Regions from separate parts of the Roseixanthobacter glucoisosaccharinicivorans genome, predicted to be linked through region 4. Evidence: riboswitches for the same ligand, from Rfam matches in the RefSeq annotation. Region 4 holds a riboswitch; each other region holds the start of a gene.

Region 1 (7,623 bases), 1.4 Mb from region 4:
AGGGTGGCCGTGCCCACCCCCCGGCGCGCCAGCATCAGCAGGAAGGCGGTGGCGATGCCCGCGCCCATGAGGCCGCCGAGCGGAAGCGCGAGGGCGAAGCTGGCCGACAGGCCGAAATAAAAGGCCACCACCGCGCCGAGCGCCGCCGCGCCCGAGACGCCCACCACGCCGGGGTCGGCCAAGGGATTACGCATGAGCCCCTGGAGCGCGGCGCCGGTGATGCCGAGGCTGAAGCCCACCGTGGCGCCGAGGATGGCGCGCGGCAGGCGCAGTTCCGAAAGAACCAACGCCGGCAGGCTCGCGCGCCCGGCGAGCAGGTCGGCGAGCGCGGCGGAGATGTCGAGCGTCGTATAGCCGATTGCCGCCGAGCCCGCGAACAGCGCCAGGACCAGGAGGGCGAGCGCGGCGACAAGCGCAGCATGGCCGGGATGCGGGGACGCGCTCATCGCGCCATGCCGATGCGTGCGCCCGCCAGGCGCTTCGCCGCCAAGCGTTGTGCTGCCTGCGCGAGCTCAGGGCCCGCGCAGGTCCACAGGCGGGTGGGGAGAGACAGCGTGCGCCCGTCTGCTGCGAACGGGGCGAGCGCAGGATGGTGCAGGAGGTCGTCGGCCAGCGAGGGTGGGGCATCCGCGCCGCCGTTGATCACCAGCAGGTCCGGCTGGGCCTCGACGATCTCCTCCAGATTGAGCTGGCCGAGGCGATCGGTGGAGAGCCGCGCGGCAAGGTTCGCATAACCCGCGCGTTCGAGGATCTCATCGACGATGGAGCCGCGCCCCGCGGTGAATCCGTTCGGCCGCAGCACGATGGCCGAGGCGCGGTGAACGGGCACGGGCGGCAGGCCGGCGAAGGCCTGCTGCATGGCGCCGATCATCGCTTCCCCCCGCGCCGGTTCGCCGATCTGGTCGGCGACCGTGCGGATCTGCGCATAGGCCTCCTCCAGGCTCGACGGCACGCCCAGTTCCAGGATCGGAATGCCGAGATGTTTCAGCATGGCGGTGGTGGTGCGGGTGGTGAAGGCACCGACGATGACGAGATCGGGCGCGAGCGGCACGATCTCTTCGGCGATGCCCCGGTTCACCGGCACACGTTTTGCGAGATCGGCGACATTGGAGCTGCGCGGGTCGCGGGCCAGATAGGTCACCGAGGCGACCTTGTCCGGATCCGCGAGGCGCAGCACCAGTTCGTCGGCGCACAGATTGAGCGAGGCGATGCGTATCGGCCTCTGCGCCTCCGCGGAGGCGGGCGCGCAGAGCAGCAGACAAGCGAGCAGGCCCGCGACGCGTTTCATTCCGTCCGCCTTAATAGGTGAATTTGAGGCCGCCATAGGCCCCGAAGCCGGGTGCAAGGTAGCCGTTCGGGTTCTGGTAGGTCTGGTCGAACAGATTGTCGATGCGTGCGAACACGGTCGCCTGGGGCGTGAGGGCATAATTTGCCGCCAGGTTCACCACGGTGTAGCCCGGCTGGTCGATATAATCGCTGGTGAGGCGCACGATATCCCACCAGGCGGACGCGTAGATCAGCGTGGCGGAGAGATTGAGCTGGTCCGTGGGGTTCCAGTCGGCTCTGACGCTCACCTTGTTGTTCGGCCGCCGCAGCGGCGCGCAGGAAGTGTCGGTCAGCGGCGCGCAGGCCGCCCCGAAGGAGGTGTCCGGCGGCATGTAGCCCACCGCTTCGGTATAGGTGTAGTCCATCCTCAGCTTCAGCCGGTCGGTCACAGCGAAGGCCACGAAGGTTTCCGCGCCCTGTGTCGTCGCGCTGGAGATGTTGATGTTCTGGTAGGTCACCGGGTCGTAGCTGATGAGATTGGTGATGTCGTTGTGGAAATAGGTGGCGCCGAACGTCACCCGGCCGCCGAACGCCTCTTGCTCGAAGCCGATATCATAGCCCGTGCTTTCCTCCGGCTTCAGCTCCGCATTGCCGTAATAGGGGGCATAGAGCTGGTACAGCGAGGGCGCTTTGAAGCCGGTGCCGTAGCTGCCTTTCAGCGTGGTTCCCGTCTCGGGGATGAGGAAGCCCGGCGCGAGGCGGAAGGTGGAATGATCGCCGAACGTGTCGTCGCTGTCGAAGCGGATATTCGCGGCGCCGAAGAAGCGATCCCCCAGCTTGCCCTGGAGTTCCGCATAGGCGCCGGTGTCGCCGGTGCTGGCGGAAAGATCGGTATATTGGGTGGAGGAGGTCATCGCCTCGTTGCGCCGCTCCACGCCAACCAGCAGGTTCTGCCCCGGCGCAAAGGCGAGGTTCGAGCGCAGATAATAGGTCTGCCGGTCGCCCTCATACTGGCCGTTCACGTCGCTGTTGGGCCCGGTGGTGGGGTTGGACGAGGTCGTGGCGCTCACTCCGAACGTGGTGTTGAGCGCGCCGTCCAGCGCCGTCCACACGCCTTCGCCCTTGGTGAAGAACATGCTGGCGAGGCTGGTGGAGCGCTCAGCCGCCGGCAGCCCTTCATACAGCGGGGGCGGGTAGACATCCGGCGTGTAGGCAAGCCGGCTGTCGATATAGCGGGCGACGAAATTGACCGCGAACGCATCGCTCATCTGGAAATCGAGCCGGGTCGAATAGGTCCAGTTGTCATAGGCGTTGGGATTGATCGGATAGCCCGGCGGGACAATGGAGGGCGGCGTCACTGGGATCTCGGTCGAAGAGAAATGGGTGACGTTGAAGGAATAGCCCACTTTGTCCGTTGAGCCGCTCAGCGCGGCCGCCTGGTTGAAGGTGCCGAGCGCGCCGCCTTCCACGTAGCCGAACACCTTGGCCGGCCCCTCGCCCTTCTTGGTGGTGATCGAGATCACGCCGCCGATCGCATCCGAGCCGTAGAGGCCGCTCTGGGGACCGCGCAGCACCTCGATGCGGGCAAGGTCGGTGGCGAGCAATTGGCCGAAGTCGAAGGCGCCGGTGGGACTGGACGGATTGCCGGCGTCGATGCCGTCCACCAGCACCTTCACATGGTTGGAATTGGTCCCGCGGATGAACACCGAGGTCTGCCCGCCCGGCCCGCCGGTCTGCACCACATTGAGCCCCGGAAGCGACTGAAGCACTTGGGGAACCGTGCGCAATTGCTGGCGGTCGATCTCCTCGGCGGTGACGACGCTGACGGAGGAGGCGACCTGGTCCACTGGCGTCGGCATGCCGGTGGCGCTCACCACCACCTCGGGCAGGTCGATGGATTGCGACGCGCCATCGGCGGGGGGCGCCGACTGGGCATTGGCGACGCCGGAGGCGAAGGAGAGAATCAGCGCGACGAGCATGGGACGGCGCGCGGCGCGGCGAACGGGGAAAATCAAGGCGGACGGCATTTGGGCCTCAGCGGGACGAGTGGTCCGTCACCGCGAACGAGGCCTCCCCACGGCCCGGGAGCCGCCTGGATCAACCACCATCAGGACACCCCGCCCAATGTGCACGCGCGTGACCACGGCTGACGGCAGGTCTCCTGGCTCGCGGGTCAGCGTCCATTTCGCCGCCTTCCCAGGCCCGAAGGCCCAGTGGCTGATGACGAAGGACTCGCCGCTTACAGTTGCGGGGGCAGCCGCGGCTTCGCCAACCCCTGTTTCCAGGCGCCGACTCACCGCGTTCCCTTTTGATCCCCTGGGGGAACCGTCGCCTTGACGCTAGCCGCAGGGCGCGCGCACCGTCAAGCGGCACGATCTCAGTGCGGGCCGCTCGATCGCTGGACCGGCCGCTCAGCCTTGCGCGCGTCGGTTCTCATACAGCTTCAGCGCGACGCCCACGGCTTCCAGCAACGGCGTCGGTATCCCGAGGGCTCGGGCGCGCGCGGCGAGATCGCCGATGATCTGGTCGGCTTCCACCGCATTGCCCTGGCTCAGATCGCGATACAGCGACGAGGTCATGGGCGAGCCGTCGCTCGTGAGTTGCGCCTGGGTCCAGGAGAGCAAAGCCGGTCGCGGGCCGTATCCAGAAGCCTCAGCGATGGCGGCGCATTCGGCGACGATGGCGAGGGCTACGGCCTTGCCGCCCGCCGCGGCCACGTCCCCGATGCTGCCGCGCAGCAGGCAGGTGGTGGCGCCAAGGCTCGCGAGGAACACCCACTTCTCCCACATGTCGAGCAGGATGTGATCCGAGAGCTGCGCGTCGAAGCCCGCGCCCTGCATCACGGCGTCAAGGGCTTCGATGCGCGCCGAGCGCGTGCCGCCGGTTTCGCCATAGGTCAGTTCCTGCAGCGGGCTCATCTGCACGATGCGTCCCTCATCGTCGATGCGGCCCATGATCTTGCAGACCCCGCCGAGGAGCCGATCGGCGCCGAAGCGGTCGGCCAGCAGATCCATGTGCTTCATGCCGTTGAGCACGGGCAGGATCATGGTTTTGGGGCCGATGGCGGGCGCCACGTCGACGAGCGCGGCTTCCAGGGCGAACGCCTTCACCGAGACCAGGACGAGGTCGTACGGCCCGGTGATCTGGTCGGCGGTCACGATGCCCGGGTGAAGCGTCACGTCGCCGAGGGGGCTGACGATCTCAAGCCCGCGTGCCCGCAGGCGGGCTGCGCGGTTGGGACGGACGAGGAATGTCACGTCGCGGCCCGCCTGAGCCAGGCGACCGCCGAAATAGCCGCCGGTGGAACCGGCACCGACCACGAGAATACGCATCGCTTGCTCCGATAAACCGATCCGAGTCGGTGGGGTGATCGAAATGTTCTAGCGAAACCAGGATCCCGAGGCGACCGACACGCCCACGACGGCCCCATAAGCGAACAGGCCACAGGCATAGACCGCGAACAGCCAGTACAGCGAACCGGTGGCCGAGAGCACCAGCGCGCCACCGCCCGTCGCGATGATCATCCGCAGCAGGCTGGCCAGAAGCGGCCAGCCGAGGCGCCCCGCGCCTTGCGAGGCGAAATACAGCGTCATGCCGAGCCCGAAGAAGCCGAAGAAGGGTCCGACGATGCGCAGATACACCGTTCCGACCTCCAGCATTTCCGGCGTCGCGTCGAACAGGCCGAGCCATGCGGCCGGCCAGAGCGCGGCAGCAAGGCCCACCGTTTCCGTCAGCGCAAAGGCAAAGGCGCCGCCGATCAGCGCGATCCGCAGCGCGCGCCGGTTCTGCCCGGCGCCGATATTGGTGCCCACCAGCGCCACCAGCGGCCCGCCGAGCCCGAATGCGAGCGGCGGCAGCAGATATTCGAGCCGGGTTCCGGTGCCGAAGCCGGCCACCGCACCGGGTCCCGCATGGGCGGCCACGAGCCCCATGGTGACGGCGATGGTTACGTTCAGCTGGATCGTGTTCACGGCGGCCACCGCGCCGACCTTTAGGATATTCCAGGCATAGGGCAGGTGCAGCCGGGTCCAGGCGAAGCGCGCCACATTGCGCCCGCTGGCCACGTACCAGCCCAGGATCGCGGCGCCGATGGCGTAATAAAGCAGCATGGCGATCGCCCCGCCGGCGATGCCAAAGGAGGGAATCGGGCCAAGCCCTAGGATCAGCGCATAGGAGAGCGGCGCCAGCAGAACCGCGCCGCCGCAGATGACGATGCCGGGTACCAGCATGTTGCCCGTGCCGCGGATGATGCTGGCCAGCGCATTGAATATCCAGAGCAGCACCATGCCCGCGAACAGGATGTGCGAATAGGTGAGCGCGGCGTCGAGAGACGCGCCGCTGCCACCGAGCACGGCGAACAGGGGCCGGCCGAAGAGCAGGACCAAAGCGGAGAAGGTGAGGCCGAAGCCGGCATTGATGAGTAGCGCATGCAGCACGAGGCTGTCCGCCTCGGCCCGCCGCTGTCCTCCGAGGGCGCGGGCGATGGCCGAGGAGATGCCGCCGCCCATGGCGCCCTGGGACATGTTCTGCATCAAGATCAGCACCGGTAGAACCAGCGCCATGCCGGTGAGCGCATCTATGCCGAGACGGGCGATGAAGGCCATTTCGATCAGGCCGGTGCTCGATTGGGCGAGCATCACCAGGATGTTCGGCCACGCAAGGCGCAAGAGCAGGGGCACCACAGGGGCGTCCAGAAGGGCGCGGGTGCGCGACGACATGGCGGCGGCACCCCCGGCCGGGTGCGATTGCGTGGGGGCGGGGCTGGCCGGATCGGTCTGGAGTTTGAGCATGTCTCTGGCTCCAATCGGCCGGGAGCGGTTGCGGAAAACACCGGCGGGATCGCAAGTAGGGGCATATGCCCGTAAATTTGAAAATAGGGGCATATGAGAGTATTCGTCAATTGACGGCCCCGTGAGGAGTTAAGGACATGGCAGGGCGCAAGAACGCGTCGACCGGGGCGGGATGTGAGCCCGCAACGTCCGCCGGCGCTTATCCCAATGCCGGGCGTTGCAACGGCACGGCTTTGCGCAAGGCCACCCGCCGGGTGTCGCAACTGTACGATTCGGTTCTGGCGCCGTGCGGCCTGAAGGGTACCCAGCGCTCGCTGCTGATCCACATCGCGCGGGCCGGATCGCCGACCATGGGCGAGCTTTCCGCTGCGCTGGTGCTCGATCGCTCGGCGCTCGGGCATAATCTCAAGCCGCTGGAGCGCGACGGCCTCGTGATGCTGGTGCCGGATGAACAGGACAAGCGCAGCCGCCGGGTGGTGCTGACGCCGCTGGGCAAGGCGAAGCTCGATGCCTCCATGGCCCTGTGGGCGCAGGCGCAGGCGCGATTCGAGGCGGTGTTCGGGCTCGCCGAGGCAGAGGCTCTGCGCGCATCGCTGGAGCGCATCGCTTCGCCCGAATTCGCCGCCGCGTTCGCAGGCCGTGACCCCCCAGAATAGGCGTTCGCGCGGGCCGCCTCGGACTCAGTCCCGGCGCCGGCATTGCAACGTGATTTGACGCGACAGGGCAGGCATCCTTCTAAGGAAGCGTTCCCGCCCGAACCGAGACTGCTCCCATGACGAAAGCTCCCTTCCGGACCTGGCTCATCACCGGCTGCTCAGCCGGTTTCGGCCGCGTGCTCGCAGAGGCCGTGCTGGCCCGCGGCGATCGCGTGATGCTCACCGCCCGCGATCCGGGAAAGCTCGCGGACCTCGCCGCCCGCTATCCCGAAACCGCGCGCACGGCGCCTCTCGATGTCACCCGTGCCGGCGATGCGACGGCGGCGGTGGCCGCCACCCAAGCGGCTTTCGGCGTGCTGGACGTGTTGGTCAACAATGCCGGCTATGGCTTTCTCAGCGCGGTGGAGGAGGCGGCGCCGGAGGAATATCGCGCTCTATTCGACGCCAATGTATTCGGGCTCATCGAGACGACGCAGGCCGCCCTGCCCCTGATGCGCCAGGGCACGGGGGGCCGCATCGTGCAGTTCTCATCCAACCTCGGGCTCCAGTCGCGCGCTGGCTATGGCTATTACAGCGCCACCAAATTTGCCGTGGAGGGCCTCTCCGAGGCGCTCGCCGCCGAACTGGAGCCGCTTGGCATCTCGGTGATTCTGGTCGAGCCCGGCGCCTTCCGCACCGATTTCCTCGGTCGCTCCATCACATTCGCGGCGGACCGGATTGATGCCTATGAGGAGACCGCGGGCGTGGTGCGCGCGGCTGTGCCCACCCGTGCCGGCGCGCAGCCGGGCGATCCCCAGCGGGGCGTCGCGGTCATCCTTCAGGCGGTGGATGCGGAAAACCCGCCCTTGCGCCTCGCGCTCGGACCGGATGCCCATCGCAACATCCGCGCCAAGCTCGCGCGCGTGGCGGCC
Region 2 (7,623 bases), 570 kb from region 4:
CGCCGCCGCGTTCGGCGGCACCACCACCATCGTGCCCTTCGCGGCCCAGCATCGCGGCCAGAGCCTGCCCGACGTGTTCGCCGATTATCACCGGCGGGCGCGGGAAAAATCCATCCTCGACTATTCCTTCCACGCCCTCATCAGCGATCCCACCGAGGACTTGCTGAACGAGCACCTGCCGCGCCTGATCGCCGAGGGCATCACCTCGGTCAAACTCTTCACCGCCTACGATCTCATCGCGGTGAGCGACGAACAGATCCTGGATCTGCTCTGGGTGTGCCGCGAGAACGGCGCCATGGCCATGGTGCATGCCGAGAACAACGGCATGATCAAATGGATGGCCAAGAAGCTCATCGCCGGCGGCTTCACCGCGCCCAAATACCACGCCATGAGCCATCCTCGCCTCGCGGAAATCGAGGCGGTGCGACGCTGCATCGCGCTGGCGACCCTGGCGGATGCCCCGCTGCTCATCGTCCATGTCTCCACGGTGGAAGCGCTCGCCGCCATCCGCGCCGCGCGGGCGGAAGGCCGGCACATCTTCGGCGAAACCTGCCCGCAATATCTGCTGCTGAGCGCGGCCGATCTCGACCTGCCGGGCTATGAAGGCGCGAAATTCTGCTTCAGCCCGCCGCCGCGCGGCCCAGTGGAGCAGCAGGCCCTGTGGGCGGGGCTCGCGGACGGCACGCTTGAGATCTATTCCTCCGACCATGCCCCCTATCGCATGGATGCGAGCGGCAAGTTCGCCCGCAGCGCGACCCCCACCTTCAAGGACATCGCCAACGGCATTCCGGGCATCGAGGTGCGCCTGCCGCTGCTGTTCTCGGAAGGGGTGAACGGCGGGCGGATCGACCTTGCCCGCTTCGTCGCGCTCAGCGCCACCAATGCCGCGAAACTCTACGGCCTGTTCCCGCGCAAGGGCACGATCGCCGTCGGCTCGGATGCGGATCTCGCGCTGTGGGACCCGGACCGCCGCGTCACCCTGCGCGCGGACGATCTGCACGACACGGTGGGCTATACGCCGTTCGAGGGGCGGGAGGTGACGGGCTGGCCGACCACCATCGTCCGGCGCGGCGATGTGATCGTCGACGACGGCGTGCTCAACGCCGCGCCCGGCTCCGGCCGCTTCATTGCCCGCGCCGCCTCCGGCCGTGCCGCCGGCACGCCGCCCCCCGTGCCGGAGACCGACCCGGCGACGAATTTCGGCGCCGCTCTCTTTCCCGCACGCGCCCCGGCCGGGAGGGCCTGAAACCATGGCGGATGCAGCCGCAAACCGGATCCTGGTGATCAATCCCAACAGCAATGCCGCCGTCACGGCGGAGATCGCGGCGGCGGTGGGCGACCTTGCCTTCCCCGGCGGGCCGGCGATCCAATGCGTGACGCTGCACGAGGGGCCGCCCGGCGTCGAAACCCAAAGCGACGTGGAGCATGCGACGCGCCTCGTGCTCGACCATATCGACCGCGAACCGGCGAGCGCCTATGTGATCGCCTGCTACAGCGATCCCGGCCTCATCGCCGCGCGCGAGCGCACTGCGCGCCCGGTGCTCGGCATCGGCGAAGCGGGAACCTTCGCCGCCATGATGCGGGGTGATCGCTTCGGCGTGATCGCCATATTGGACGCCTCGGTGCGGCGCCAGCAGCGGCAGGCGCGGATGCTGGGCGTTGCCCCGCGCTATGCCGGCAGCAAGGCGATCGGCCTCTCCGTCGCGGAACTCGCCGACCACGGGCGCACCCGCGAGCGCATGATCGCCGCCGGCGCCGTCCTGCGCGATACCCAGCAGGCGGACGTGCTCATCCTCGGCTGCGCCGGCATGGCGCGCCATCGCGCCGCGCTGGAGGACGCGCTCGGCGTTCCCGTCATCGAACCCTCGCGCGCCGCCACCGCCATGGCCCTCGCCATGGCACGGCTGGCGGCGGAATGAGCCCGCGTTCCATGCCATCGCACACCGCCACATCGCATCCGCAGACGACCCCGCCCATGACCTCCCAGACCGCCGCTTCCCCCGCATCCCAACCCGCGACGGCGCCTTCGGCCGACCAGATCATCGCCGCGACCAACGCCCAGCTCGGCCTCGCCACGCGCCTGTTCGAATCCCTGCGGCAGGGCAGCGTCGACGTGCCGGGCATCACCCGCGACACCTACGGCGCCGGTGAGAATTTCGCCCACGGCCTGGTGCGCGACCACGCGCTGCGCCTCGGCCTCGACATCGCGACCGACGCGGCCGCCAACACCTATATGACCCTGCCCGGCCGCGACCGCGCGGCGCCGCGCATCCTCACCGGCTCGCATCTCGACAGCGTGCCCCACGGCGGCAATTTCGACGGCGCGGCCGGCGTGGTGGCCGGGCTGGTGGCCGTGGCGGCGCTCCGGGCGCTCGGCGTCACCCCCGCCTGCGACATCACCGTGATGGGGGTGCGGGCGGAAGAGAGCGTGTGGTTCGAGGTCTCCTATCTCGGCAGCCGCTCCGCGCTCGGCACGCTCCCGCCCGGCGCGCTCGACGCGCGGCGCATCGATACCGGCCGCACGCTGGCGGACCATCTGGACGCGTGCGGCGGCGATCCCGCGCTGCTGCGGGCGGGCCACCGGCATCTCGACCCGCGTGCGCTCCGCGCCTTTCTGGAAGTGCATATCGAGCAGGCGCCGAGCCTCGTGGAAGCCGGCCTTCCGCTGGCCATATGCACCGCCATTCCCGGCAACTTCCGCTATCCCAATGCCTGGATCGCGGGCGAATACGCCCATGTGGGGCTGCCGCGCCGGTTTCGCCGCGATGCCGTGATGGCGGCGGCGGAATTCGCGGCGGGGATGGATCGGCTCTGGGCGGCACACGAGGCGGAGGGGCGGCCGATGGCCGTGACGCTCGGGCGCTTCCACACCGACCCGGCCAAGCACGGCCTGACCACGGTGCCCGGCGCCTTCCATTTCAGCCTCGACGTGCGCGCCTATGACGACGCACAGCTGGCGGAGCTGGAACAGGGCATGGGCGACATCATCGCCGACATCGAACGCCGGCGCGGCGTGACCTTCCACATGGGGCCGCGGGCGAGCGCCGTGGTAGGTAAGATGGACGCCGCGATCCGAGCCCGGCTGGTGGAGGGCGCGCAGGCGCTGGGCATCCCGGCGATGAGCCTCGGCAGCCCGGCGTCGCACGATGCCGCCGCCTTCGCCGCCGCCGGCGTTCCCACCGCCATGATGTTCGTGCGCAACCAGAACGGCAGCCACAATCCGCACGAAGCCATGGAGATGGCGGATTTCATGCGCGCCGCCAGCCTTCTCGCCTGGTGGCTCGCCGAGAACGCCCGCGCCTGACCGCCCGTGGGGAAGGAGAGCCCGAAATCGGGCTCTCCGCGCGCGCTCAGTCCTTCATACCGGTGATGGACGCGCTCATGGCCCGCGGGTCGCGGGTCGGCCAGCGGCCGCAATCCACCTTGGTGAGGAAGTCGCCGACGAGACGATTGTATTCGTCGGGATCCTCCAGATTGATGGTGTGCCCGCAATTGGGCATCACCGCCAAGGCGGCCGAGGGAATGTGCTGCTTCATCAGCAGGCCGGGGGCAAGGCAGGGCCAATCCTCGTCGCCGGTGATCACCAGGGTGGGCACGGTCAGCCGCTTCATCTCCTCCACCAGGGTGTAGAGCGAGGGACGCTCGCGCTGCACGCCGAGCTGCGTGTTGGCGGAGCCCAGGGCCGAATGCTCGGCCAGCATCTGCTTGAATTCGGCAAAGCCGCGCGGGTCCTTGTTCTCGAACTGCACGCGGGTCGGGCCGTAGGCATATTTCTCGGCGAAGGCGGGCATGCCGGCGGAGGTGATGAAGCCGGCGATGGTGTCGGCCTCGGCCTGGAAACGGGCGCGCTGCTCCACCTCCGCTCCATAGCCGCACCCGCCGACGCAGAGCGACAGCGCCAGCTGCGGATGGCGGAAGCCGAAATGCAGGGTGGCGAAGCCGCCCATGGAGAGGCCCACCACATGGGCCTTGGTTTCCCCCGTCGCCGCGAGCACCGCAGCGATGTCGTCGGCGGCGCGGGCCTGGGAATAGGAGCTGGGATTTTCCGGCACGTCGGAGGGCGGAAAGCCGCGCGCAGCGAAGGCGACGCAGCGATAACGCTGGCCGAAATGGCGCATCTGCGGTTCCCAGCTGCGGAGATCGCCGGCGAACTCATGGACGAAGATCACCAGCCGGCCGGTGCCGGTTTCCTCATAATGCAGGCGCACTCCGTCGTCCGTCGTCGCGTAGGCCATGGTCATTCCCCGATTGGATTTGCGCACATCCTCTGCGGCACGCGCCCCGGCGCTGCGATGCGTGGGGGCGTGCGTCCGCTTGTCGTCCTGGCGGTTGGCGTGCCCAACGCGGGCCGGCCGGGCAGCCGAACGGCTTCAATCTGTATACTGTTTACAATTATCGACGCAAGGAAGGATGCTCCCGGCGCGGCCCCCGCGCCCCCGCTCGTGGGAGGCGGCCGCCTTTGCCGCAGCCTCTCAACGACCCGGCGCCGATCGGGAGGATCGGCGCAACAAACGTCCGCGATAGAGGATCCCGGCCGCTTGTCGCAGAGCCCTTGTCAGCGGGCGGTTGTCATCGGGCGGTTGTCCGTGGGCGGTTGTTGCCCACGGACCTGCGCGTCACGCGTCTCAGACGGCCTCGTAGAGGCGGCGCTCCAGCAGCATGGAGCCGCGCAGGCGGCTCAGCGCCTTGGCGGCGCCGAGCACGGCGAGGTCGGCCAAAGGCTCGATGATGATGACCAGCATATAGGCGCCGCCGAAGGTGGAAATCGCCGCCACATTGTCCGCCGTGAAGCCCTGGCCATACAGCGCCCAGAAGGCCACCCAGGCGACGATGCCCGCCTGATAGGTGGTGGAGAGCGCGAGGGCCTGGCCGTAGCGCAAGTCCACATAAGGCGTATTGGGGGCGATGATTTTCTGGGCCACGGCTTGCAAGGCGAACAGCGGCACCAGGAGGGTCGTCACGTTCATGCCGAATTGCGGCAGGTCGAACGGCGCAAAGAACAGGCCCTGAACCAGCAGGCCGAGGGACAGGCCGATGGCCGCCGGCGCCATGCCGAAGATCAGGAACAGGGTCGAGCCGAGGATCAGGTGAACTTCCGACACCCCGACGGGATAATGCGGGAGCACCTCGAAGAAAGAAAACACCAGGGCGCTCGCCGCCGCGCTGCGCGACACCAGGGAGAGGATGCCGCGCTCGCGGACGGCCTCATAGGCCAGCTTCACGGCATAGCCGCCGGCGCCCGCGGCAGTGACGTAGCTGAGCCAGATTTTCCCGCTATCCACGAGACCAGGTTCGATATGCATGACTGCTCCTCCGCCGTCTCACCCGACGGCCTGCGTTAGTTCCGGGCGCATGGCCGGTCTCCTGACTCGCGGGTCGCCGCATGCCTTCCGTCTTCCCGAAGCGCACCTTGGGGGATTGCTTCAGTGACATCGTGGAAGGCCGCTCGCCGCTCACAGTCGCGGGGGCGGTCGGGGCTCAGGGCGTCATCGGCCCCTCCCCCGTTCCCATTTCACTTCCGGCATGTGCGTCATGCCGGAAGAACCATGCGCGTTCAGGAGCGGCCAACCTCCGCTTTCTGTCAAGACGTCCGCGCGTCCGCGCGCACCGATATGCGGATTCTTTGTCGCGTGGAGACAGGCGCGCGGAGACCCGGCCGGCATGCGCGGCCCATGCCGCGCCCGGAATAAGCACGCGCGCCCCGCCACAAGCCTCCCGCCTCAGACCTCCCCCCTTGCGCAAACGATTACTTGGTGAGGATCAGCTTGTTCTTGGAGGTCAGCGTCAGGGTATAGACCTGGTCGCCATGAACGATCCGCACCGTGCGCGCCGCGCGAAAGAGATCGGTGCTGTCCAGGCATCCGTCCGCCATCGCGATGGTGCGCACCGCCGTTTCGGGAGACGGCACGGGTCTCAGCTTGATGATGCCCATGGAAGGCGGCTCCTCTGCCGGAGTTCGGGCGAAGGACGGGCGAAACGCGCCGCGCCGCCCCCGGCGCGGGTCAGGCGAGCGGATCGCCGGCGGCCGGCGCGAACGGCCGGACGGCTCATTTGCGCGCGGCTTACTTGCGCGCGACTCACTTGCCGGATGGCATCGTCATATGGTCGTGTTCGCCCCCATCGCTGCTCCCCTGGGCGGCGATGGACTCCACCTTGAACTGAACCGACACCGTGCCCGCCTTCTCAAACGTCAGCGTGCCATTGACCATGGCGCCCTGCTTCAGGGGCTGCTTCAGCCCCATGAGCATGAGGTGATAGGAGCCCGGCTTCAGCGCCACGGAGCCCTGCGCGGGAACGGCGACGCCGCCCGCCACCGGCCGCATGGTCATCACCCCGTCCTTCATGGACATCTCGTGGATTTCCACCTTCTGCGCGCCCTCGGCGGTGGCGGAGACGAGGCGGTCCGGCGTCGAACCCTCGTTCTTCAGGACCAGATAGCCGGCACCGACGCTGGCGCCCTCGGGCGTGGCGCGGGTCCAGGGATGGTCAATCTCGATGGAGCCGACCTTGAACTCGTGCGCCATCAGCGCCTGCGCGGAGAGGGTCAGCAGGAACATGGCGAAGGCCAGCGCGGCGAGCGCCTCTTCAAGATACATGCGGCGGCAGAGGCGCGCGAACGCGCCGGGAAAACGGAAAGAATTCAACATGGCTTGGCTCCACGATACGGCCTCCTCCAGGGGAGGACCGGATGTCACGATCGGCGGACTTTCCCTGCGCAAACGCAGGCGTCAGGCGATCGCGGGTGGAGCCCTGGCGCGGCTCGGGGAACGGCGCTGGCCCGGCGCGGCGGAAAAATCCGCGCCGCGCCTGAGCATCGCGGCCGCGTGGCGCACCGGCGCGACGAATCCCTCCGCCGCCGGCGGCGGTGCGGCGGCCGGCCCGAACATGGGACAGCCCAAGACGCAGCAGTCCAGCCCATCATGATGGGCCGGGGCCCCGCCCTCGGTTGGGGACCCGTTCTCGGTTGGAGAACTGGAGCAGATGACGCCGAACGCATCCGGACCCTGGGCCGCTGCCTGCGCCGCCTGGGCGCCCGCGGCAAGCCCCACGGCCAGCATCTGCAGGACGAGCAGATAGGCCGCCGCGATGGCGGCCCAGGCTCTCCAGGATGTGCGCGGCTTGGCCAAGATCAAGATGTCTCGAATGTTCGTCGGCCGACACTATGACATCGGGTCGCCGACAACCGTAGATCAAAGTCGTGCGGCACGTCCTCGCAGGGACGCGCCGCACCCGGTGGCAAAGCTCAAAAGGACACGGTGACCCGCGTATTGATCGAGCGGCCATAGCCGGCCACCGGATAGCCCCAGGCGGCCGAGGTGCCCATCATGCTGGAGACCTGGTAATTGACCAGGTTCGCCCCGCCAAGCGGCAGGTCGTATTGGGTATCGAGGATGTTTTCGATCCCGAAATCCACCTTCAGCTGGCCGGCCGTGTAGCTGGTGCGGAAGTTCAGCAGGGCATAGGCCGAGGTCTCCAGCTCATTGTGCACCTGGCTGACCTGAGTCTTCGCCCCCACCAGCTGGACCTCGACGCTCGAACTCCAGTTGCCGAGCGTGTGGTCGAGCGCCAGCGTCGCGTTGACCGGCATGATGTGGTAGAGATTGACCCCGTCGGTGCGCTGCC
Region 3 (7,623 bases), 1.9 Mb from region 4:
AGGCCTGGCTGCCGAAGAACATGGTGTTCGTGAACAAGGCCGCCTTCGATGCCCTCGACAAGCCGACCCAGGAGGCCGTGCTGAAGGCTGCTGCCGCCGCCGAGGAACGCGGCTGGAAGAGCTCCATCGAGAAGAGCAAATGGTATGTGGAGCAGCTCCAGGCCAAGGGCATGAAGGTGGAAGCGCCTTCCGCCGAACTGCGGGCCGGCTTCGAGAAGATCGGCGCGCAGCTTACCGCCGACTGGATCAAGAAGGCGGGCCCGGACGGGGAAGCCGCCCTCGCCGCCTTCAAGAAGTGAGGGCGGTGGCGTAACATGACGCGATCGGCCGGCCCGCGCAGGGCCGGCCACGCCGCCGGAGCGGCAGGCCTTGCCGACGCTCCCCGCTTCCGGCCCCGGCTTCTCGGGCCGGAGCATTTCCGCCCGCAAGAACAGCCGGACGCCAAGCCGTATGACCCGACGCCCCGCCTCTCCCGCACCGGCCGGTGAAACCGATCGCCCCATCTCGTCCGGTCCGCTCGGCTCCATCGTCTCCTCGGCCCATCTTGCCGACGGCGCCCTGCCGGCCTTGTCGGAGCTGGAATTCGGCCTCAACATGATCACCCACGGCTACCAGCGCTGGATGGTCCGCTGCATGGCGGCGGCGGGCTTGCCGGATCTGTCGTCGCTGGATGTGCTGGTGCTGCACCACGTGGCCCATCGGGACCGGGCGAAGACCATCGCCGATCTGTGCCTGGTGCTGGATGTGGAGGATACCCACCTCGTCACCTATGCCGCGAAGAAGCTCCAGGCCCTGGGGCTGGTGTCCAGCGGCCGGCGCGGCAAGGAGAAGACCTTGAACGCCACCGAGAAAGGCCGCCTCGCCTGCCAGCGCTACCGCGAGGTGCGCGAGGCGCTGCTGACGCAAACCGTTGCCGCGACAGGCATTCCCCCCGAAAAGCTGTCGGAGATCGCGGCCTTGCTGCGCACGCTTTCCGGCCATTACGACCAGGCGGCCCGGGCGGCCGCGAGCCTTTAGCACACCTCCGCTTCAGGCCGGCAGGACAAAGCCGCCGCCACTGGCAAGCCCGCCCGCGCGCGGGAAAAGCGCGGGCTCTCCTGATGCACCGGTCCTCGGCATCGCTCCGGGTGACAGAAAATGTTTCACGTGAAACAATGGCTTAGCGCAGACGAACATCGGTTTACTGGCGCTTGACCGCACTTTTCCAGCCGATCACACCGGCTTTTCGGGCGAATATTTCGCATTGAATTTCGGCACGCCGCATCCGCCCGCTTCCAAGTGATCGGCGTGGGCCGACGGCGACCACGAGGACCCCACCGGCGCCGCACCCGAGGGGTCCGTCAAAGCGCCCCCCCGCGGCTCACCGATCCGCCTCAGCGAAAGCCCGTCAGCGCAGGGCACCGGCGGGAGCGAGGCGCGCGCCGCGATGGGCGCGCAGGCTGCGCTCGGCGAGCGGGCCGAAGGCCAGCCCGAGGGTTGCCCACAGCACCGCCTGGATGCCGAGCGTGGCGATGCGGAACTCCCACAGGAGCGAGGCCGAGAATTCGGCCGGCACCTCGTTGATGGTCGGCAGCATCGTCTGCACCAGGGCAATCACCGCCACATAGGCAAGCGCCGCCGCGACGACCCCGTTCCACACACCGTGGCGGGCGGCGAGCCGCCGGGCCAGCAGCACCGCGCCCGTGAGCGCGGCCAGCGAGGCCACGAGCATCAGGAAGAACATCTGGGTGCGGAAGCCGATGGTCGCGCCGTCGCCTACGGCGGGCGGATTGGCGGGATATTTCAGCCCCGGCACCAGGGCGATGGCCAAGAACCCGCCCAGCGCCAGCAGCCCCGCCGTCGCGCGCGGGGACAACGGGCCCACCCGCCCGAGCGCAAAGGCGAAGACCAGCGCGAAAATGCCGCCCATGGCGGCGCCATAGACCAATGTGCCGGTCAGCAGGCCGAGCCCGGCCTGGGTGGACCGGCTGACCAATTCCTCCTCGCCGCCATGGGAATGGCCTTCGGCCGCGGCGGGTACCGGGGCGGCGGCATGCATGTGCGTGCTGCCGTCGGCATGGACATGCGGCGTCGCCGCCGGGGATGCGGGCGCGGCGGCGGGCGCCGGCCCTTCCGCATGCGCTTCCTCAAAGGCGATGGCGCGGTTGACCGCGGGTTCACCGAAGACGCGCGCGAATCCAAACGAGAGCAAGCCCGCGAGGACGCCAACAAGCATCCCGCGAAGCAGGAGAGACCCAACCATGTCGCATGCCCCTTAGTGGCAGGGGAAGCCGAGCAGGTGGCGGCCGTCGTGCAGGAATTCATGCACATACATGCCGGGGATGAGGGAAGTCGCGCCCTGTTCGGCGCCGACGAAATAAAGCGCGAGCAGCATCAGCAGGCCGCCGAACACCGCCCAGGGCAGAAGTTCGCTGACCGAGATGGTCTGCGTGCCGGCCGCAACGCCGAGGGAGGAACCGGAAAGAACGGTGTCGGCCATGGTCAGTCTCCTGGGATTGCGCGTCCCGAAATCGAACATCGTCCTGCGGGCCGGGTCTGACTTGCGGCACGGCCGGAATGGCGTGGCGCTTACAGTGGCGCGACCGTGTCGGATTTTCACCGACTTCCTCACCCGCAGCGAAGCATCGACACTATTGGCGCGAAGCCGGTTGTGTCAAACGAACAATCTGGCGAAAACAGACGCGCGCCGGCGCGCCGGCCGATCTCCTCCGCCCGCTGCCGCAAGGGTGCCCCATCGCCATGGCCAACCGCCTGACGCTGATCTGCCACGGTGCCACCGCCGCCCTGCGGGCCGGCGCCTTTCCGCGCGACGAACCGCTGGAGCCGCTCGCCCTGGCGCAGACCCAGGCGTGGCGCGGCCGGCTGCGGCGGCCCGACGGCGTGCGGACTTCGCCAGCCGAGCGCGCGAGAGAGACCGCACGCGCGCTCGGCTTTGAGGCGGAGAACGACGAGGATCTTCGCGATTGGGACTGCGGGCTGTGGGCGGGCCGCACCTTCACCGAGGTGGACACAGCTTATCCTGGCGCGCTCGCCCTCTGGCGCGGCGAGCCGCAGGCAGCGCCGCACGGCGGCGAATCGCTCGCGGCGCTGATCGCCCGCATGGAGGCCTGGCTGGACCGCCAGCGCGAGGGCCATGGCCATGTCATCGCCTGCACCCATGCGGCGAACGTCCGGGCGATCGCGGTCGGCCTTCTCCAGGCGCCGCCTGGCGCCTTCTGGCAGATCGACGTGGCGCCGCTCACCCGCAGCGACCTGCGCACCGACGGCCGGCGCTGGACCCTTCGCACCCTGGGCCAGCCCCTGGACCCTCCGCCCGACGCCTGAGGCGGACCGGACGGGCGGGTGGAACGAGGGGCGGGAGCCACGCCCGGCGGCTCCCGCCTGACCTCAATGGACGGCGATCATCACGTCCGACGCCTTGATGATGGCGGCGGCGTCCTGGCCGACTTCGAGCTTCAGCTCGTCCACCGCCTCATTGGTGATGGAGGCGGTGACCGTGGCGCCGCCGCCAAGGTCCAGGCGCACGTGGGACGTGGTCGCGCCCTTGGTGATTTCCAGGATCTTGCCCTTCAACACATTCCGCGCACTGATCTTCATGATCACCCTCCACTGCTGGCGCGGAGCCCGGTGGGCTCCCGTCCGCCACGCCGCACATCGACATATTTTAGAAAATATATCGCTAGCGAAAATCGTCGCGGCGCTATATTTCAAAATATATCGCGCTGCACCAAGCACCGTACCGGAGAGGGACAATGAACCTGGCTCGCCGCACCTGGCTGAAAATCGCATGCCTCGCCCTGAGCGGCGCCTGGCTTGGCACCATGCCCCTGGCCGGCGCGGCCCATGCCCAGTCCGAGCCGGTCACCATCTTCGCCGCCGCCAGCCTGAAGAACGCCCTCGATGCGGTGGCGGCCGACTGGCACAAGGAAACCGGCAAGACCACGCGCATCTCCTATGCCGCCTCCTCCGGGCTCGCCAAGCAGATCGAGGCCGGGGCGCCCGCCGATATTTTCATCTCCGCCGATCTCGACTGGATGGACTATGCCGCCAGCCACAAGCTGCTCCAGGAGGGAAGCCGGTTCAATTTCCTCGGCAACCGCCTGGTGCTGATCGCCCCCAAGGACAATGCCAAGCCGGTCGACATCAAGAAGGGCTTCGACCTTGCCGGCCTGCTGAAGGGCGGGCGCCTCGCCATGGGGTCGGTGGACAGCGTGCCGGCCGGCAAATACGGCAAGGCGGCGCTGACCTATCTCGACATCTGGCCCTCGGTGGAGGCCAAGGTCGCCGGCGCGGAGAGCGTGCGGGCCGCCATGCTGCTGGTCTCGCGGGGCGAAGCGCCCTACGGCATCGTCTACCAGACCGACGCCGCCGCCGACCCGAACGTCGCCATCGTCGGCACCTTCCCGGAAGACAGCCACCCGCGCATCATCTATCCGGTGGCGCTGGTCGCGGGTTCCAAGAACGCCGACGCCGCCGCCTTCCTCGCCTTCATGCGCGCGGCGAAGGAACAGCCGGCATTTGAGAAGCAGGGCTTCACCATCCTAAAGTGAGGCGAGTGGCGCGCCGCGCGCGCGCCGCCCCTTCTCCGACGTCCGGAAGGCCCGCGTGGATTTCCTGCATCTCAGCGCCGACGAATGGACGGCGGTCGTTCTCACCTTGCGCATCGCCACCGTGGCGATGCTGGCCAGCCTGCCGTTCGGCATCTTGATGGCGCTCGCGCTGGCGCGCGGCCGCTTCTGGGGCAAATCGGTGCTGAACGGCATCGTCCATTTGCCCCTGGTGCTGCCGCCCGTGGTCACGGGCTTCATCCTGCTGCTGCTGTTCGGCCGGCGCGGCCCCATCGGCGCCTTTCTCGATGCGCATTTCGGCATCGTGTTCTCGTTCCGCTGGACCGGAGCGGCGCTGGCCTGCGCGGTGATGGGCTTTCCGCTCATGGTGCGCACCATCCGCCTCTCCATCGAGGCGGTGGACCGCAAGCTGGAGGATGCCGCCGGCACCCTCGGCGCGAGCCCGATATGGGTATTCCTGACCGTCACGCTGCCGCTGATCCTGCCGGGCGTGATCGCCGGCATGATCCTCTCGTTCGCGAAAGCCATGGGCGAGTTCGGCGCCACCATCACCTTCGTCTCGAACATTCCCGGCGAGACGCAGACCCTCTCGGCCGCCATCTACAGCTTCACCCAGGTGCCCGGCGGCGATGCCGGCGCCCTGCGCCTGACGCTGATATCGGTGGCGATCTCCATGGCGGCGCTGGTCGCCTCGGAAATCCTCGCCCATTTTGCCGGCCAGAAGGCGGATCTGCGATGACGCTGCTGGTCGAAGCCAGGCTGAAGCTGGGCGACTTCACCCTCGACGCGCACTTCGCCTCCCACGCCGGCGTCACCGCTTTGTTCGGGCCGTCGGGGTCGGGCAAGTCCACCCTGGTCAATGTGATCGGCGGGCTGATCCGGCCCGATGCCGGCCGGGTGGTGTTCGACGACGTGGTGCTGGTGGATACCGCCCGCGGCATTTATGTGCCCAAGCACAAGCGGCGCTTCGGCTATGTGTTCCAGGAAGCGCGCCTGTTCCCCCATCTCTCGGTGCGGCGCAACCTGCTGTTCGGCCGCTGGTTCGCGCCGGCTTCCCTGCGGGCGGGCAATCTCGCGCAGGTGGTGGACCTGCTCGGCATCGGCCATCTGCTCGAGCGGCGGCCCAATGCGCTCTCCGGCGGGGAGAAGCAACGCGTCGCCATCGGCCGGGCGCTGCTCTCCGAGCCGCGCCTGCTGCTGATGGACGAGCCGCTGGCGGCCCTCGACGAGGCGCGCAAGGCCGAGATCCTGCCCTATCTCGAACGGCTGCGGGACGAGACCCACATTCCCATCGTCTATGTCAGCCATTCCCTGGCCGAGGTCTCGCGCCTCGCCTCCACCATCGTGGTGCTGGCGGACGGGCGCACGCGCGCCGTCGGGCCCGCCGACCAGGTGCTGACCCAGCCCGATCTCGTGGCGGCCACCGGGCGCGCGGAGAGCGGCGCGGTGATCGAGGCCAAGGTCGCCGCCCACGACCCCGCCCACCACATGACGGTCCTCGACACCGGCAGCGGGCTGATGCGGGTGCCGTTCTGCGATCAGCCGCCGGGCGCGAGCGTGCGGGTGCGCGTTCCCGCGCGCGACGTGATGATCGCGCTCACCCCGCCGCAGGGCCTCAGCGCGCTGAACGTGCTGGACGGGCAGATCGCGGAAATCGGCCAGCCGGTCGACGGCATGGTCGACATCCGCCTGGCGTGCGGCGGGCAATCGCTGCTGGCGCGCTTGACCACCTTTTCGTGCGAGATGCTCGGCCTTCGTCCGGGCCTGGCGGTGTGCGCGGTGGTGAAATCCGTGGCGCTGGCGGAGCGCTAGGGCCAATCGACGTGCAGTAGCGTGGTGGATCGTCGGGGCGCCGGGGGAGGTGCGCGCCATTGTCTGCCAGTAATCGGATGTCATGGCCGGGTGCGTCCCGGCCATCCACGCCGAGCCGCCCGTGCGACCCTTGAAACGCCGATGCCGGCGGGGCCGCGGGGATGCACGGGACAGGCCCGTGCATGACGATACTCAGCTTCAACGGCGTCAACCGATGAATGATTAGGGCAAGGCCGGGCCCCGCCCCGCCTCGCCGGTGTCGTCTGTCTCATCCGTCTCGGCCGGCGGCACATAATGGGCTTCGAGCCAGGAAAGATCCTGCGCCAGCGCTTGTCGCGCCTTGGCCTGCATGTCGCGGAAACGGGTGATCAGCTCCTCGCCGAACGCGGTGAGCGCGGCCCCACCGCCCCCGCCGCCGCCGCGCTTCGATTCCACCACTGGCGTGGAGAACATGCGGTTCATCGCCGCCACCAGCATCCAGGCCCGGCGGTAGGACAGGCCCATGGCCCGCCCGGCGCTGGTGATCGAACCTTCGCTGCGGATCTGCTCCAGCAATTCGATCTTGCCGCGCCCGAGCCGATCCTCGGGGGGAAAGTCGATCCGCATGATGAGCTTGGGCCTCGTGATGGGCTTGGCCATGTTCGCAGGTCTCGCGCGGCCCGTCCCTTCACCGCCGCATGCGGCGTGGCGGCCGGGAATTGGAGCGGGCGATGGGAATCGAACCCACGACATACAGCTTGGGAAGCTGTCGTTCTACCACTGAACTACGCCCGCAACGCCGCAAGGAGTGAAACAAGGCCCTTGAAAAGACCTTGAGCAATCGTCCTTGGGGGAAAACAGCGCCGCCCGGATCGCGAAGCGCGGCCGGGGCCTCAACCTTTAGCAAAGGCCGCCCGCCCCTGTCCATAGCCTGCGGCGGCGCTGCCCGCGCAGGGCGAATGCCGGGCGGAAACGGGGACAAATACGTGCAGACGCGGAAAAAATTTAACCAAGGGATGCAATAGAGGAAGCGGGACGTCCGCTTGGCTGGTCGACATCGACCGCCGCTTGGGCAGGATGTGGGACGAAAACGCGGCTGTGGGGCGAATGCCGAGGCATCGTCGCCGCGCAGGCACCGGGGGGCGAAGAGATGTGTTCCACCACTCCAGGGATGGGACCTCGGGAAACCGGTCGGCCGGGCGTTTTCACGCACGTGATCGCCGCGACGTCAGGTCAATTCGCGGCGTCGCAAGCGGAAAGCCTA
Region 4 (7,623 bases):
GTCGCCGGTCTCCATGGGCGCGCTCAGCGCCGGGCAGGCGCCGCGTCGGCGGGAGAGCGCGCTCATTCCGCCGCCTCCGTGCCGATGGTTCCTTGATGGCTTGTCTGCGCGGGCGTCCTTGCGTCTCCCGCTTGCGCGCGCAAGGCCGCAAGATCGCCGTCGAGATCGTTGCGGCGGGCGTGCCACAGGCCGCGGCGGCGGGCATCCTCGAAACGGCGCGCCATGGCCTCCGCCGCCTGCGGATTTTCCCGCAGCAGGAAAGCGCGCACCGTCTCGTCCGCCAGATAGGCCGCGTGAATCTGGTCCAACAGGTCCGATGGCACCTGATGGGTGGTCTCGGCGAAGGCCACCAGCCGGTCCACGGTTTCGGTCAGCTCGGCGGCGCCGCGCGGGCCGTGGCGCATCTGGCCGGCGATGAAGACCGGCGATACCCGGCCATGGACGATGCGCGCCAGCGCATCCTTCAAGGCGCGGGCCTTCGGCCGCTCGGGATCGCTGGTGTCCAGCACCACCAGATCCACCGCCTTGCCGAGCAGCGCGGCGGCGGCGGCGAACCCGCCCATGAAGGCCCCGTCCTCGGCGCCGTCCAGCAGGTCGCGGGCGGGATCATCGGCGCCGTGCAGCAGCGCATCGGCGCGCGCGACCTGGGCCGCGAAGGCGCCGGCGGCCGGGCGGGCCGCGCCATCGGGTCCGTCATAGACATGGGAGGCGGCGGCAAGATACGCGGCGCCGAGTTCGCTGCGGTCGGCAAACGCGCCGCGCGCCAACGCGTCCTCGATGCCCGCGCCATAGGCCCCCGGTGCCGAGCCGAAAATGCGGGCCACATCGCCGCCGGCGCGGACCTGGGCGGCGAGCGGATTTTCGCTCTCCTCCTCCTCGCGGGCCGCGACCGCGCGGGCGGCGGCGTCCAGCAAGGCCAATTGGGCGGGGAAAATGTCACGGAACAGGCCGGAGACGCGCCAGCTCACGTCCACGCGCGGCCGGCCCATGCTCGCCGGCGGCAGCACCTCGATGCCGGTGACGCGGCCGCTGGCGTGGTCCCACACCGGCCGGCAGCCCATGAGATGCAGCCCCTGGGCGATTTCCTCGCCTCCGGTGCGCAAGGTGGCGCTGCCCCAGAGGTCGATGACCACCGCGCGGGGATAATCGCCGTGCTCCTGCAGATAGGCGCGCACCACCTCTTCCGCCGCCAGGCGCCCGAGGTCGAGCGCGGTGGGGGTGGGCAGATGGCGCGGATCGGCGGTGAAGAGATTGCGCCCGGTGGGCAGCACGTCGCGCCGCCCGCGCGCCGGAGCGCCCGCCGGACCCGCGCTCACATGGCGGCCGTCGAGGGCGGCGAGGAGGGCGGCGCGCTCGGCTTCCGCGCTCGGCGCGCGCTCCGCATCGCCGTCGGCGCTGCCATAGATGTGCAGTCCGTCCTTCACCTGCATGTCCTTGACGTCGCAGAGCCAGGCGTCGATGCGGCGCAGCGCCTCGTTGGGATCGCTCGCGCCATCGACCCCGGCGCGGACCGAAAGGCCGGTCTCGCCCGCCCGCTCCACGATCAGCCGGGCGAGGCGGTCGCGGCGGCGCGGGTCGAGGCCGTCGGCTTCGGCATATTCGTCCACCAGCCGTTCGAGCGCCTGCTCGGCTTCGGTGAGCCCGGCTCCGGTGAGCGGCGGCGGCAGATGGCCGAGCGTCACCGCCGCGATGCGCCGCTTCGCCTGCGCCGCCTCGCCGGGGTTGGAGACGATGAAGGGATAGATCACCGGCAGCGGCCCGAGCACGGCTTGGGGAAAGCAGTCGGGCGTCAGCGCTACGGCCTTTCCGGGCAGCCATTCCAGCGTGCCGTGTGCGCCCATATGCACCAGCGCATGGACATCGAGCCCGTGCCGCAGCCACAGGCCGAAAGCCAGCAGGCCATGGCGCGGCGGCAGCGCGGGGTCGTGATAGTCCGCCCGCCGGTCCAGCGATGCGCCGCGATCGGGCGCGAGGGCCACCGTGACAGTGCCGAATTGGGCGCAGCGGACATGGAAGGCACCGTCGCGCAGGTCGCGATCCTCTTCCGGCGCGCCCCAGGCGGCGGTGACAGCGGCGCGGACGGGTTCGGGGAGGGCGGCGAACAGGCGCTGATAGTCGGCGAGCGGCAGGGCCTGCGTCGGGACGATCCGGTCCAGCAGGGCTTTTGAGTGGGCGGGTGCCGTGCCGGCGGCATAGCCCGCCTCCGCCAGGGTTTCGAGTGCCCGCCGCACGCTTTCCGGCACATCGAGCCCCACCGCATAGCCGGTGCGGCCGGGGGCGCCGGGATAATCCGGCATCAGAACGGCGATGCGACGCTCCGCGCGGGGCGTGCGGGCGAGGCGGATCAAGGCGGCGGCGCGCGCCGCCACATGGGTGATGGCCTGCGGCTCGGCGCGGTTCAGCGCGGCGGTGAAGGCGAGGTCCGCGTCCGGGGCGGCCATGTCCTTGAAGGAGATGGCGCCGGCCAGCACCCGCCCGTCCAGCTCCGGCAGCACCACATGCATGGCGAGATCGGCGGCGGCGAGGCCGCGCGGGCTTCGCTCCCAGGCGTCCCGCGCCGTGGTGGCGGGAATGATCTGGAGCACCGGCGGGCCGCCGGCGGGGAACAGGCCGTCCGCATCCCCGGCCGCGAACGCGGTGGCGGTGAGGATCAGGTCCGGGGCCGCCTGCGCGATGGCGTCGCGCACGAAGGCGCGGGAGTGGGGATCTTTCAGGCTGGCGAGAAACACCGGCACAGGCGCGATGCCCCGCGCGCCGAGTGCGGCACAGAGGTCGTCGATGGGGGCGAGGTCTCCGGCCAGCCACATGGAACGGTAGAACAGGATGAGGGCGCGGGGAGAGGGGCCGTGTGAGCCGGACTGGACTGCCGAGCGCGCTTCGTCATCCCCGGGCCTGTCCCGGGGATCCACGCCGCGCCCCACGGTCCGACTTTGCCCGTTCGTTCCTTCCGGCACCGCGTGGATGGCCGGGACAGGCCCGGCCATGACGGCCCCTTGGACCGGAGCGGCAAGCGGGACGGTCCACACCACGTCCGCCAGGTCCACCGCGCCGGCATCCGGCAGATAGAAGCTCGCGGGCGGAACGCTTTTCGGCGCGGCGATCTCGGCGCCTGTCTCCCCCCGCACCACGCGCGCCACCCGCTCCAGCAGCGCGGCCATATTGTCTGGCCCGCCCTGGCGGAAATAGCCGAGCCATGCGGCCAGCTCCGCCGCCGGCACGGTGGAGAGGGCGGCAAGGCGCGGATCGTCCTGGTCCTCGCCGGGCAGCAGAGCGAGCGCGATGCGGCGCGCGCGCGCCAGCTCGGCGAGCCGCTCGGCGCCATAGCGCCACCAGTCGAGCCCGCCCAATTGCCGCACCAAGATCACCTTGGCGTGGCGCGCCGCCTTGTCGATCCACAGATCCACCGACATGGGATGGCGCAGATCCTTCAGCCGCGCGAGCCGCAGGCTCGGCAGCCGGTCGCGGCCCCGCCGCCAAGCCGCCGCGAGCGCCAGGAGGTCGCTGTCGGTGAAGGACAAGGCCAGCACATCGCCGGGAGGCTGGCGCAGGTCGATGGGCTCGGCCAGGTCCTCGATGGTGGCGGATGTGCTCGCGAGCAGATGCATGGAAAGGGCGATCCCGCCTCAGGCCGAAAGCGCCGGTTCCGGCGCCAGCAGCGCGCGTTCCACCGCAGTGCGGTCGAAGCCCTTCAGGCCGATCACCACCAGCGCGCCGGTGCGCGGCTCGTCCGCCCGCCACGGCCGGTCGAACTGGTGGGAAACCCGCGTGCCCACGCCCTGCACCAGCAGGCGCAGGGGCTTGCCGGCGACATTGGCGAAGCCCTTCACCCGCAGCACGTCCGGCGTTTCGGCGGCACGCGCCACGCGGGCGGCGAGGGCGGCGGGATCGGCGATCTCCGGCAGGCGGACGATGAAGCTGTCGAAATCGTCGTGGTCGTGGTCCAGCTCGTCGTCATGATGGGTGCGGCGGGCGTCGATCTCGTCCTCCGTGCCGATTCCGAGGCCGAGCAGGATCGCCGCGTCCACCTTGCCGCCAGCGGAGCGCACCACCTTCACGGCGCGCGGCAGGGCTTTTGCGATGCGGGCGTCGGCGATTTCCGCGCCGGCGGCATCCAGCAGGTCGGACTTGGAGAGGATGATGAGGTCGGCGCAGGCGATCTGGTCCTCGAAAACTTCTTCCACCGGGTCGTCATGGTCGAGCGTGTCGTCGGCGGCGCGCTGGGCGGCGAGGGCCGCGAGATCGTCCGCGACCCGGCCGGCGGCGAGCGCCGGGCCGTCCACCACCGCCACCACGCCGTCCACCGTGACCCGGCTCTTGATGGCGGGCCATTGGAACGCCTGCACCAGCGGCTTGGGCAGGGCAAGGCCCGAGGTCTCGATGAGGATATGGTCCACGCGCGGGGTGCGGGAGAGGATGAGGTCCAGCGCGGGGACGAAATCGTCCGCCACCGTGCAGCACAGGCAGCCGTTGGCCAGCTCGACGATATTATCCTCCGGGCAGCTCTCGATGCCGCAGCCCTTCAGGATCTCGCCGTCGATGCCCACGTCGCCGAACTCGTTGACGATCACGGCGAGGCGCTTGCCCTGGGCATTTTCCAGAATGTTGCGGATCAGGGTGGTCTTCCCCGCGCCGAGGAAGCCGGTGACGATGGTGCAGGGGATGCGGGCGAGAGAGGTCATCGCTGGTCCTCGGAGAAGGTCATGGGAGGGATGCGGGCAACCATGCCGCGCTTGAGGCTGTCGGGCCGCCCGCGCCAGGGCAGGATGCCGTCCGTGGAGGTGGCGAACAGCGCCGCGCCGGTCAAAAGGTCGGCGGCGCTGTCGGGCGAAAGATCGCCGAACACGTAGGACCAGCCGCCGGTGCGCACCAAGGCGGCGGAAAGCGCGCGCTTGCAATTGGAGAGGCAGCGCACCTCCTTCACGGCGATGGCCGGGTCCCCGCCCGTTGCCGCGACGCGCATCGCCTCCCGCGCAAGCGCGGCGCCGGCGGGTGGCGCGTCGGTGGCCGCGCCGGCGAGCTTGCAGGTGGTGCAGACGAACAGGGTTACGGCGGGAACGCTGGCGACGCGCAGGGAATCGCGTGCCGGCCCGTCGGCGGGCGTGCCGCTTCGCACCATCGTCTCGCTCCCCGCGAAAGGCGAATCGTCGTTGGAAGGTCGCTCCACGCCGGTTTCCATGGGTGCGAGCGGCCCGCGCAGGCGTGCCACGGGAAGAATCGCCATGCCAGGGCACCCCGCCCGGCACGCGTCCTTGTCGGTGGCAGGTCTCCTGGCTCGCGGATCGCCGTTCGCGGCCGCCTTCCCGGAAGGGGCGCGGGGCCCGTCTTCCAGTGGCTTTTCGGCCGGAACTCACCGCCTACAGTTGCGGGGGCAGCTGCGGCTATCGCCCGGAAAACCCGTGCGCGACCGCATTCCCTTTTCACCCGGCGGAAGCGGCAAGCCGCTCGAACCGGGACCATCGACGCCGACACTTAAGAACCGTGCCGCCGGGAAGTCAATGAAGCGGCGCGCCGCGCTTCAGCCCGTAGGGGTCACTCGAACCTCACCGGCGAGAACCCCTGGCACCCTCATGTCCCTCCCGCGGAATGGGGAATCCCATCACGCGGCGCCGTTTCCTTCCTCCCCACTTGAGGGGGAGGGCAGGGTGGGGGGTATCTCCCCGCTGTCCCGGCGGGCGAGATGCTGGCGGCGCCGGACCCCCCTCCCCATCCCTCCCCCGCAAGGGGGGAGGGGGAGCGGTTCGGCTGAAGGTCGATTCGCCTCAGGCGCCAGCCGTCGAGGTCTTGGCGGCGATGATCGCCAAAGCGGCGACCAGCCCTCCTCGAACGCGACCGTTGCCGTGTCATCGCTTTCCTGCGGAATGGGGAATCCCATCACGCGGTGCGGCATTCCTCCTCCCCCTTAAGGGGGAGGGCAGGGTGGGGGGTATCTGCCCGCTGTCCGGGCGGGCGAGATGCTGGCGGCGCGGGACCCCCCTCCCCATCCCTCCCCCGCAAGGGGGGAGGGGGAGCGGTTCGGCTGAAGGTCGATTCGCCTCAGACGCCGGCCGTCGAGGTCTTGGCGGCGATGATCGCCAAAGCGGCGGCCAGCGCCTCCTCGATGCCGAGATGGGTGGTGTCCAGCAGCACCGCGTCCTGTGCCATCACCAGCGGGGCGGCGGCGCGGTGCGAATCGCGTTCGTCGCGCTTGTGGATGTCGGCCAGAACGTCCTCGAACGCGACCTCGCTTGCACGCTCCAGCAGTTCGCGATGGCGGCGGGTGGCGCGCACGTCCGCCGAGGCGGTCACGAACAGCTTCACCGGCGCATGGGGACAGATCACCGTGCCGATGTCGCGCCCGTCCAGCACCGCGCCGCCGGGCTGCGCGGCGAAGCGCCGCTGCAGGTCCAGCAATGCGCCGCGCACCACGGGGCGGGCCGCCACCACGGACGCCGCCTCGCCCAGGGCGCCGGTGCGCAGCTTTTCCGGATCGAGCGCGCGCAGGTCCAGCGTGCGGGCGGCCTCCGCGCTGGCCATCTCGTCGTCCAGCGTGCCGTCGGCGAGGCAGCGCGCCGCCACCGCGCGATAGAGCAGGCCGGTATCGAGATGGGGCAGGCCGAGGGTCGCCGCGATCCTGCGGCCGAGGGTGCCCTTGCCGGAGGCGGCCGGCCCGTCGATGGCGATGATCAGGCTGTCGCTCATTTCAGCACGGCGCCGAGGTCGCCCATCATGGGCACGAAGGTCGGAAAAGACGTGGCGATGAAACGCATGTCGTCCACGCTCACGCCGTCGCGCGCGGCAAGGCCCATCACCAGGAAGGCCATGGCGATGCGGTGGTCCATATGGGTCGCCACCGGTCCGCCACCGATCACGCCGTCCGGCCCGAGCCCGGTGACCAGCAGGTCGTCGCCGATGATCTCATGGGGCACGCCGCAGGCCGCGAGCCCGTCGGCCACCGCGGCGAGGCGGTCGCTTTCCTTCACCCGCAGCTCGTTGAGGCCGCGCATGCGGGTCGTTCCGTGTGCGAACGCCGCCGCCACGGCGAGCACCGGATATTCGTCGATCATGGAGGGCGCGCGCTCCGGCGGCACGTCCACGCCGGTCAGAGTGGAATGGCGCACGCGCAGGTCCGCCACGGCCTCGCCGCCCTCGGTGCGCTCGGAGAGCGTCTCAATGGACGCGCCCATCTCCTTCAGCGTGGTGATGAGGCCGGTGCGCAGCGGGTTCATCATCACATCCTTGAGGATGATGTCCGAACCCGGAACGATCAGCGCCGCCACCAGGGGGAAGGCGGCCGAGGAGGGGTCGGAGGGCACCGCCACGGGGGCGCCCGTCAGGTTCGGCCGGCCGGCGAGGGTGATGCGGCGGCCGTGGGCGCCGTGGGGCTCGACGCGCACGTCGGCGCCGAAATGGGTCAGCATGCGCTCGGTATGGTCGCGGGTGGATTCGCGCTCCACCACCACCGTGTCGCCGCTCGCGGCAAGTCCGGCCAGCAGCACGGCGGATTTCACCTGCGCCGAGGGCACCGGGGTTTCATAAGTGAAGGCCTTCAATTCGGTAAGGCCCTTCAGGCGCAGCGGCAGGCGGCCGCCGGGGGCTTCCTCTTCCACCACCACGCCCATGGCGAGGAGCGGATTCAGCACCCGC

The links. Region 4 has a riboswitch for cobalamin ahead of V5F78_RS02240 (DUF1636 family protein). Riboswitches for the same ligand answer to the same signal wherever they lie in the genome.
Region 1: it holds a riboswitch for cobalamin, as region 4 does, so the genes downstream of both, V5F78_RS19425 (TonB-dependent receptor plug domain-containing protein) here and V5F78_RS02240 (DUF1636 family protein) in region 4, are expected to answer to the same signal.
Region 2: it holds a riboswitch for cobalamin, as region 4 does, so the genes downstream of both, V5F78_RS23145 (energy-coupling factor ABC transporter permease) here and V5F78_RS02240 (DUF1636 family protein) in region 4, are expected to answer to the same signal.
Region 3: it holds a riboswitch for cobalamin, as region 4 does, so the genes downstream of both, V5F78_RS16840 (CbtB domain-containing protein) here and V5F78_RS02240 (DUF1636 family protein) in region 4, are expected to answer to the same signal.

Annotation. Positions count from the first base shown of each region.
Region 1 is NZ_CM195538.1:4,187,691-4,195,313, reverse strand. Features, by position in the region: gene V5F78_RS19435 (FecCD family ABC transporter permease) at 1-446, opposite strand, end outside; gene V5F78_RS19430 (ABC transporter substrate-binding protein) at 443-1,288, opposite strand; gene V5F78_RS19425 (TonB-dependent receptor plug domain-containing protein) at 1,299-3,293, opposite strand; cobalamin riboswitch at 3,401-3,610, opposite strand; gene panE (2-dehydropantoate 2-reductase) at 3,678-4,598, opposite strand; gene V5F78_RS19415 (MATE family efflux transporter) at 4,647-6,056, opposite strand; gene V5F78_RS19410 (MarR family winged helix-turn-helix transcriptional regulator) at 6,194-6,712, shown strand; gene V5F78_RS19405 (oxidoreductase) at 6,829-7,623, shown strand, end outside.
Region 2 is NZ_CM195538.1:5,008,891-5,016,513, reverse strand. Features, by position in the region: gene hydA (dihydropyrimidinase) at 1-1,246, shown strand, start outside; gene V5F78_RS23160 (aspartate/glutamate racemase family protein) at 1,251-1,919, shown strand; gene V5F78_RS23155 (hydantoinase/carbamoylase family amidase) at 1,976-3,304, shown strand; gene V5F78_RS23150 (alpha/beta fold hydrolase) at 3,351-4,235, opposite strand; gene V5F78_RS23145 (energy-coupling factor ABC transporter permease) at 4,626-5,303, opposite strand; cobalamin riboswitch at 5,338-5,564, opposite strand; gene V5F78_RS23140 (hemin uptake protein HemP) at 5,747-5,932, opposite strand; gene V5F78_RS23135 (copper chaperone PCu(A)C) at 6,078-6,647, opposite strand; gene V5F78_RS23130 (DUF2946 family protein) at 6,729-7,133, opposite strand; gene V5F78_RS23125 (TonB-dependent receptor) at 7,244-7,623, opposite strand, start outside.
Region 3 is NZ_CM195538.1:3,638,354-3,645,976, forward strand. Features, by position in the region: gene V5F78_RS16825 (TRAP transporter substrate-binding protein) at 1-299, shown strand, start outside; gene V5F78_RS16830 (winged helix DNA-binding protein) at 451-1,017, shown strand; gene V5F78_RS16835 (CbtA family protein) at 1,388-2,242, opposite strand; gene V5F78_RS16840 (CbtB domain-containing protein) at 2,255-2,479, opposite strand; cobalamin riboswitch at 2,511-2,630, opposite strand; gene V5F78_RS16845 (histidine phosphatase family protein) at 2,740-3,324, shown strand; gene V5F78_RS16850 (TOBE domain-containing protein) at 3,388-3,597, opposite strand; gene modA (molybdate ABC transporter substrate-binding protein) at 3,753-4,550, shown strand; gene modB (molybdate ABC transporter permease subunit) at 4,606-5,307, shown strand; gene modC (molybdenum ABC transporter ATP-binding protein) at 5,304-6,380, shown strand; gene V5F78_RS16870 (winged helix-turn-helix domain-containing protein) at 6,603-7,019, opposite strand; tRNA gene V5F78_RS16875 (tRNA-Gly) at 7,080-7,154, opposite strand.
Region 4 is NZ_CM195538.1:514,443-522,065, forward strand. Features, by position in the region: partial or broken gene V5F78_RS02225 (ferredoxin-like domain-containing protein) at 1-66, opposite strand, end outside; gene cobN (cobaltochelatase subunit CobN) at 63-3,605, opposite strand; gene cobW (cobalamin biosynthesis protein CobW) at 3,624-4,679, opposite strand; gene V5F78_RS02240 (DUF1636 family protein) at 4,676-5,221, opposite strand; cobalamin riboswitch at 5,241-5,473, opposite strand; gene cmk ((d)CMP kinase) at 6,034-6,666, opposite strand; gene aroA (3-phosphoshikimate 1-carboxyvinyltransferase) at 6,675-7,623, opposite strand, start outside.